DNA from 2 places in the Rhizobium sp. P1_C7 genome. Region 2 is predicted to be linked to the other one. Evidence: predicted binding sites of a transcription regulator. Region 2 holds the regulator's gene; the other holds the start of a gene.

Region 1 (4,421 bases), 260 kb from region 2:
CTTCCGAGGCCTGGATCAGGGCGCGAAACAGGTCGATGTCGTAGTTGTCGTGCTTGCCTTGCAAAACAGCGGCCACACGTTCAAGGCCCATGCCGGTATCGATCGACGGCCGCGGCAGGTCGACGCGTTCCTCCTTCGTCAGTTGCTCGTACTGCATGAAGACGAGGTTCCAGATCTCGATGAAACGGTCGCCATCCTCTTCCGGCGAGCCGGGAGGGCCGCCCCAGATGTGATCGCCGTGGTCGTAGAAAATCTCCGAACAGGGACCGCACGGACCGGTGTCGCCCATCGCCCAGAAATTGTCGCTGGTCGGGATGCGAATGATCTTGTCGTCCGACAGCCCGGCAATCTTCTTCCACAAGTTAAAAGCTTCGTCGTCGGTGTGATAGACGGTGACCAACAGGCGCTTGGGGTCAAGGCCGAATTCCTTGGTGATCAGGTTCCAGGCAAGTTCAATCGCCCGTTCCTTGAAATAGTCTCCGAAGGAGAAATTGCCCAGCATCTCGAAGAACGTATGGTGGCGCGCTGTATAACCCACATTGTCTAGATCGTTGTGCTTGCCGCCCGCGCGTACGCACTTCTGCGCAGTGGACGCCGTTTTGTAGGGACGCTGCTCGAGACCGGTAAAGACATTCTTGAACTGTACCATGCCCGCATTGGTGAACATCAATGTCGGGTCGTTGCGCGGCACCAACGGGCTCGACGGAACAATCTCGTGGCCGTTCTTCTTGAAATAGTCGAGGAAGGTCGACCGGATATCATTCACACCGCTCATGCTATGCCCTTCAATGCTGCCAGAGGCAGGTCAAAACGTAAAGTCAGTGGCTTTTATCGTCCGCGTTAACCACTGTCCAGCAGACAAACAAAACCGGCCGAATTCTGATGAAGGAATGCGGCCGGTTTCAAACTATCAGCAAACTGCAGAAGACTTAGCCTTCGCCGTCCCCTTCATTGGCATCGGGCCCACCATTCTGAAGCTGCTCGGCGATCAAGCCGGCATTCTGGCGGATCGACGTCTCGATCTCGCGCATCACCTCAGGATTGTCGCGCAGGAAGATCTTCGCGTTTTCGCGGCCCTGGCCGAGGCGCTGGCTGTTGTAGGAAAACCAAGCACCAGACTTTTCGACGATACCGGCCTTGACGCCGAGGTCGACCAGTTCGCCGGTCTTGGAGACGCCTTCGCCATACATGATGTCGAATTCAACCTGTTTGAAGGGAGGCGCCATCTTGTTCTTGACGACCTTGACGCGCGTCTGGTTGCCGATCACCTCTTCGCGCTCCTTGACCGCTCCGATACGGCGGATGTCGAGGCGGACGGAAGCGTAGAACTTCAGCGCGTTGCCGCCGGTCGTCGTTTCCGGCGAACCGAACATGACGCCGATCTTCATGCGAATCTGGTTGATGAAGATGACCATGGTCTTGGACTTCGAGATAGAAGCCGTCAGCTTGCGCAGCGCCTGGCTCATCAGTCGTGCCTGGAGACCCGGCAGGCTATCGCCCATCTCACCTTCGATTTCAGCACGCGGCGTCAGTGCGGCAACGGAATCGACTACAAGCACGTCGATGGCGCCGGAACGCACCAGTGTATCCGTGATTTCTAGGGCCTGCTCGCCGGTATCCGGCTGCGAGATCAGAAGATTGTGCAGATCGACGCCGAGCTTGCGGGCATAGACCGGATCGAGCGCGTGTTCAGCGTCTACGAAGGCGCAGATGCCACCCTTCTTCTGCGCTTCCGCAATGGTCTGCAGCGCCAACGTCGTCTTGCCCGAGCTTTCCGGTCCGTAAATCTCGATGATGCGCCCCTTGGGTAAGCCGCCGATTCCGAGCGCGATATCCAGCCCGAGAGAGCCCGTCGAAACAGTCTCAATCTCGACGACGCTCTCATTCGAGCCGAGCTTCATGATAGAGCCCTTGCCGAACGACCGCTCGATCTGTGAGAGTGCCGCTTCAAGTGCCTTGCTTTTGTCCACCGATTTGTCCTCTACAAGCCGCAATGTATTCTGTGACATTCGATCCACCTTTAGGTTATTGAAGCCGCTCAATCAATGTCGCCGCCGATATCGATTTTGTACCGCATTTGTTCTTGTGCCGCAAGTGCCGTTCAAGCGATTGAAAGGAAAAGGTAAAACGGCCTGTGTTCTACATTTGTTTTATCCATGGAAAGCAAGGCCTTACGCAAGCGTTTCAGGGCTCTTCGCCCTTCCATTCAACGGGACGATTCGGATCGTCTAGCGACACGAGACGGTGATATGCGGAAGAAGATTCTTGTTTTGGGCGGAGCCCACATCGACAGGCGTGGCCGCATCTCGGGAGAGACGTCGTTGGGTGCCAGCAACCCTGGTTCCTGGTTCGAGGAGCCGGGCGGCGGCGGTTTCAACGCAGCGCGCAATCTCGCCCGACTGGGCTTCGACGTCACGATGATCTCTCCGCGCGGCGGCGACCCGACAGGCGAAATGGTGAGCGAGGCTGCGGACTATGCCGGCATCGACGATCGGCCATTTGTCTTCCTCGATCGCAAGACGCCAAGCTACACCGCAATCATCGAACGCGACGGCAATCTGGTCATCGCGCTAGCGGATATGGATCTCTACCGCATGTTCGTGCCACGGCGCCTGTCCATTCGCGCGGTCCGCGACGCCTTTGCGGCCGCGGATTTCATCCTCTTCGATGCCAACCTGCCGGAAAACACGCTCGCTGCCATCGTTGCCCGTGCAAGCGCGCTCGGCAAACCGGTCGGCGCTATTGCGATCTCGCCGGCCAAGGTGGTGAAGCTGAAACCATGCATGCAAGGCATCGACTACCTCTTCCTCAATGAAGCGGAAGCCACAGCGCTTACCGGCGAACGTCCGAACGACCCGTCGCATTGGCCGTCACTGCTTGGTGACACGGGCCTCAGGGGCGGGGTGGTGACCCGCGGGCAGCGCGAACTGATCGCCTTTGCGAATGGTCGGGTTGTTGCGCTGCAGCCAGCTGATGTCGCCGACGTGGCAGACGTCACCGGCGCAGGAGATTCCCTCGCCGCCGGGGTCATTGACGCACTCATGCGTGGGCTGCCGCTCGCGGACGCCGTCCGGAATGGCGCGGCTGCGGCGGCTCTCACCGTTCAATCGCCGCACGCCGTGAACGAAAAACTCTCCGCTGATCTGCTGAAACAGACACTTGCTCTTGTCCCTGAGCCAAGAATTCTGCATTGAAGCGCTAATAGAATGAAATGGAAGATACAATGACGAAGCCTGTGTCCCCTCTCCTGCCGATCGCTTATTCGAGAGAAGTTGCCAGCGCCAAGCAGCGCGGTGCGCCGATCGTGGCCTTGGAATCCACGATCATCACCCATGGCATGCCCTATCCCGGCAACATCGAAATGGCGCGAAGCGTTGAATCGATCATTCGTGAACAGGGTGCGGTCCCCGCGACCATCGCAGTCATCCACGGCACGCTGCACATCGGCCTGGAAGCCGAGGAACTCGAGCAGCTTGCGCAGGCAAAAGACGTTCTGAAGGTCTCCCGCGCCGACCTCGCCTTCGCGATCGCCGAACGTCGCCACGGCGCGACAACGGTCGCCGCGACGATGATTGCGGCCGAACGCGCAGGTATCAAGGTCTTCGCAACCGGTGGCATCGGCGGTGTCCATCGCGGCGCTGAAGACAGCTTCGACGTATCAGCCGACCTCGAGGAGCTCGGCCGCACCGGCGTCATCGTTGTCTGCGCCGGCGCAAAGGCGATCCTCGACATCCCGAAGACCCTGGAAGTCCTCGAAACGGCGGGCGTCCCGGTCGTCACCTACGAAAGCGAAGAGTTCCCGGCCTTCTGGTCGCGGTCGTCTGGCCTGCGCAGTCCGCTGACGCTGAACAGCCCCGCGGCGATTGCCAACTTCCAGACTGTTCGCGAGCAGCTCGGCATCGACGGTGGCATGCTGATTGCCAATCCGGTGCCGGAAGCGGACGAAATCGCGCGCGAAGAGATGGAAATCTACATCGAGCGAGCGCTTGACAGCGCTGAGCGCGACGAGATCAGCGGCAAGGCGGTCACGCCCTATCTGCTCAGCACCATCTTCGACCTAACCGACGGCCAGAGCCTGAAGACCAACATCGCGCTTGTCGAAAACAACGCGCGCCTGGCAGCGGAAATCGCCGTCGCACTGACGGCCTAATCGATAACGGAGGCGTTCAGGCGCCTCCCTTAGCTGTCCAGCGTCTCCTTGACGACCACAGCGAGCTGCTTCAGGGAGAACGGCTTCGGCAGGAAGCCGAATTTCGATTCCGGCGGCAGGTTACGGGCAAACGCGTCCTCGGCGTATCCCGAGACAAAAATGAACTTCAGGTCCGGATATGTCTTGCGGAGCTCGCGCAAAAGCGTGGGCCCGTCCATTTCGGGCATCACCACGTCGGAGACGACGATATCGACCTTGCCGTCCAGCTCTT
Region 2 (4,421 bases):
TGGATGTCGGTCAGAACGGGAAAGCCGTATTCCTTCTTGAGATCGGCGAAGACTTCAAGCGCCGTCTCCAGGCCGATGCCGCGTTGTGCCGAAAGCGAAGTGCGGTTCGCCTTGTCGAAGGAGGATTTGTAGACGAGCCCGATGCCAAGCTTGTCACACAGCTCCTTGAGGACGCCGGCGATCATGAACGCGTGATCGCGGCTCTCCATCTGGCAGGGGCCGGCAATCAGCGACAGCTTGCCGCTATTTGAAAACACAACCGCGCCGGCACCCTCGCCGATTGCGACTTCGGAGTTTGTCTGGCTCATCGTTTCTCCTCGAAGGCAAAGAGCGCGCCCTGCCCGGACGCAGCCTTCACCAGAACTCGATTGTTCTTGCGGGTGTAGGTGATCCCGTTAGCAGCCAAATGCGCTTCTGTCACGGCAAGATCGCCGACCTTGAACACGATGGCGACGCCGCGCAGGCCACGATCGGTGCCGGGCGCGGCAAGATCAAAATAGGCATTCAGTCCATCCGGCGAAAGAATGCTGATCCGAACATTTGGCGTGGCAAGGCTGATACCGAACGCTTCGTCCCGGACCAACGGCGCCGCAGAGGAAAAGCGCAGGAACAGACCGAACGCCTTCGGGTCCGGCGCGGCGAGCACGATCTCGGTGATCCCGATCACCCCATTCGCATGCGTTTCCAGTGTCTTGCGGTCTGCGGGAAGCGCATTGATACGCTGGCAGGTGAAGATAAAAAAATCGGGTGCACGAAGGTCCGCAGCAAAGGCGAGCCTGAAAGCCGCGGTGGTCTCGTAACCATCGGGCATCTTCATCGGACGCTCAAACTGTAGCATGTCGCCGCCGCTTATCCTGTCGGCATGGAAACGCGCGTGGTCGCGATCGGCATCCGTCGTCGCCAGAACAACCGCCGAGAGGCCGTTCTCGCCGCAACGGAAACGAAAGGCGCGATCGCGCGCCGTGAATACGTTACCCCTCTTGATCGACGCCTCATAGGCCTCCGCGCTCGCAACGGCGAGCGGCTCGAGGTATGTTTTGTCGGCGAAGAAAATGCAGGCGTTTTCGGTTCCAAACGGGTGCCGCGCATCGGCCGCCACGGTGAAGCCGAGTTTGCCAAGGCGTTCCCTCGCCAAACCGACATTGGCGACAGGCAGGACAACATGGTCGAGCGGATGGACTTCACTCATGGCAAATCCTCTTCCGAAATTCGCAAATGTGTGCGCTGGCTCTCGTGACAATGCAAGAGGTGTGAGCGGCATAGGTCGAATGAAGTGCAAAACGCAACAAATACGGGCCAAGTTTCACGAAAATTTAGGCACTTGCGGAACACATATGGAACATATAGTGTCTGTTCTGGCTTTGTTTCACGACTCTGGGGTTGACTTCCATGCTCACACGCAAGCAACAGGAACTTCTTTTGTTCATTCACGAGCGAATGAAGGAGTCCGGCGTTCCCCCTTCCTTCGACGAAATGAAGGATGCGCTCGACCTGGCGTCGAAATCGGGCATCCACCGGCTGATCACGGCGCTCGAAGAGCGGGGGTTCATTCGCCGGTTGCCCAATCGAGCCCGCGCACTCGAAGTGATCAAGCTCCCGGAAGCGTACAATCCGAGCCTTCAACAGCGACGTGGCTTCTCGCCGAGCGTCATCGAAGGCAGCCTCGGAAAGCCGCAGATTGTTGCTCCCGCCGGACCGAAGCCGGCTCCAAATTCCGACAATGGCAATTCCGCTTCCGTCCCTGTCATGGGACGCATCGCAGCCGGCGTTCCGATTTCGGCAATCCAGAACAACACCCATGACATCGTGGTTCCAGCCGACATGCTTGGTTCCGGCGAACACTACGCGCTGGAGGTCAAGGGCGACTCCATGATCGATGCCGGTATCTTCGACGGCGACACTGTCATCATCCGCAACGGCAGCACCGCAAATCCAGGCGATATCGTCGTCGCGCTCGTCGATGACGAAGAGGCGACACTGAAGCGCTTTCGGCGGAAGGGTGCCTCGATCGCGCTCGAAGCTGCGAACCCCGCCTATGAGACCCGCATATTCGGGCCGGACCGCGTCAAGGTTCAGGGCAAGCTCGTCGGCCTTATCCGGCGTTATCATTGATCCGAATTGCTCTGTCGGCGAAGCGACCGCTGCGCCAAGTCTAGCCGGTCATATGCAGCGGTGACGATCGGCGTCCCTTGGTCGTCAATACGCGTATTTCAAAGGCTCCCGACCACGCAGGCTTTCGCCCGTCAGCAGCATCGATCCTGAGCGGAGACGAACCGGTGTGATTGTGATATCGGCTCCGTCGCAGGCGGGCCGAGGCAGGCGGCGTTTTCAAGCGTGGCGACCACATAGCCGCTGTCGTGGATCGCCACACGCCATGTTCAGGCTGACAAAACCATCCTCGGCTGCGTTGGCGACGCGACGCATCATGCTGCGGGCCTTCTGCTGTTGCTGCGGCTTCTCCATCGGTCTTCCTTTTCGGCACGCCGGCTAGTGGTTGCCGAGACCGCGAAATCGCGTCAGCAGGAAACCGCCATTCAGGGAGGCGCGCCATGTCCACCGTACCGCCCCATCCCAACACCATCTTGGCGATGGCAATGACCACGTCCAGACCGACCCCGGCTACCTTCCACGGCAGCGCACGTCGAGCCGGGACGGCGCCAGCAGCAAGGCGAGCATCCCCCATCGGTAACACAACGAACGAAATGAGTGCACGGCAATCAGGTTCGCCTTCAGCCCGTAGGCGCTCAGCAACTCGCATAAACCGCCACCAGAAAGCCTGCGAGAGCGGTCGCCTGAGGATCATGCGCCGGATCGTGCCGCCAGAATGACCAGCAGCAGAGCTGCGATGCACACCCCAAGCCGCGGCACAGCGGCCTCGAACGTGAACCACGAATGCGCCGGCTCCGAGAAGGACCTGCGAGATCAGGAAGTAACGTCCCTGGCCGAATTCCTCGACCCGCTCGAGGCGGCCGGCGGCAATATATCTGCGGCACGTTCGGTTCTTGTCGTCCAGCGAGATGCCGATTGGCGTCTGCCGCGGGACCGTACCCTTACGACACAGGCGCCTTCATGGGGAAGAGCGCGCATAAAGATCGCGTGCGCCGCCTGAGACGCTGTCGACCCGCTTCAATCGTTTGCAACACCGGCATACACCTGCACGCGGACGCCGCCCTCATCCGCAACCAGAATGCAAGCTTCGGACGCTTCACGCAACAATAATCGATTGAATTCCGAAGAGAAATCGGAACGCGGAAAAGACGAGGATAATCATTGGCTTCCGCTATGCGCGAAGGGCATCGCTGCGCTGCTTAAAAGTTAATACTGCAATGCACAAAATGGCATCAAGAGAACTTGGCATTAACCGCGCGATCATATAGCTATCGCTGACGACGCTTAACCCTATGGCGCCTTTATGGTGCCACCCGCCAGTTTGGAGGATCATAATGACGGATCGAAGCGCAACACTGAAACTTGGTGACAAGTCGGTCGACCTCGCCGTAAAAAGCGGCACGATTGGCCCTGACGTCATCGATATCGGCGCCCTCTACAAAAACACGGCTTCCTTCACGTATGATCCTGGTTTCACCTCGACCGCGTCTTGTGAATCGAAAATCACGTACATTGACGGCGACGAGGGCGTCCTGCTCCATCGCGGTTATCCGATCGAGCAACTGGCCGAGCACGGCGACTTTCTCGAGGTTTGCTACCTGCTGCTTTATGGCGAACTGCCGACCGCTGCACAGAAAAAGGATTTCGACTATCGCGTTACGCACCACACAATGGTGCACGAGCAGATGTCGCGTTTCTTCACCGGCTTCCGCCGCGATGCGCATCCGATGGCTGTCATGTGCGGCTGTGTCGGCGCCCTGTCGGCCTTCTATCATGACTCGACCGACATCACAGATCCGCATCAGCGCATGGTTGCCAGCCTGCGCATGATCGCCAAGATGCCGACGCTCGCTGCAATGGCCTTCAAGTACCATGTCGGCCAGCCCTTCGTTTATCCGAAAAACGATCTCGACTACGCATCGAACTTCCTGCGCATGTGTTTTGCCGTTCCATGCGAAGAGTATGTCGTCAATCCGGTGCTTGCCCGCGCCATGGACCGTATCTTCATCCTGCACGCCGACCACGAGCAGAACGCGTCGACCTCCACCGTACGCCTCGCCGGCTCTTCGGGCGCTAACCCATTCGCGTGCATCGCGGCCGGCATTGCCTGCCTCTGGGGTCCGGCTCACGGCGGCGCTAACGAAGCAGCACTCAACATGTTGACCGAAATCGGCTCGGTCGATCGTATTCCGGAATATATCGCCCGCGCCAAGGACAAGAATGATCCGTTCCGCCTGATGGGCTTCGGTCACCGCGTCTACAAAAACTACGATCCGCGCGCCAAGATCATGCAGAAAACGACACACGAAGTT

Evidence for each region. Region 2 encodes LexA, which represses DNA repair genes until DNA is damaged. Its sites were predicted from a motif close to TGTTCNNNNTGTGTTCNG; they were not measured.
Region 1: the regulator LexA is predicted to act here: its motif matches at 2,136-2,153, upstream of recA (recombinase RecA).

The regions. Positions count from the first base shown of each region.
Region 1 covers NZ_JBFUAL010000002.1:295,083-299,503, forward strand. The annotation lists gene alaS (alanine--tRNA ligase) at 1-775, opposite strand, end outside; gene recA (recombinase RecA) at 930-2,009, opposite strand; gene AC1D2R_RS04565 (carbohydrate kinase family protein) at 2,250-3,194, shown strand; gene AC1D2R_RS04570 (pseudouridine-5'-phosphate glycosidase) at 3,224-4,150, shown strand; gene cckA (cell cycle histidine kinase CckA) at 4,180-4,421, opposite strand, start outside.
Region 2 covers NZ_JBFUAL010000002.1:33,024-37,444, reverse strand. The annotation lists gene kdsA (3-deoxy-8-phosphooctulonate synthase) at 1-308, opposite strand, end outside; gene AC1D2R_RS03250 (VOC family protein) at 305-1,189, opposite strand; gene lexA (transcriptional repressor LexA) at 1,390-2,112, shown strand; gene AC1D2R_RS03240 (hypothetical protein) at 2,329-2,463, opposite strand; gene AC1D2R_RS03235 (hypothetical protein) at 2,825-3,109, shown strand; gene gltA (citrate synthase) at 3,444-4,421, shown strand, end outside.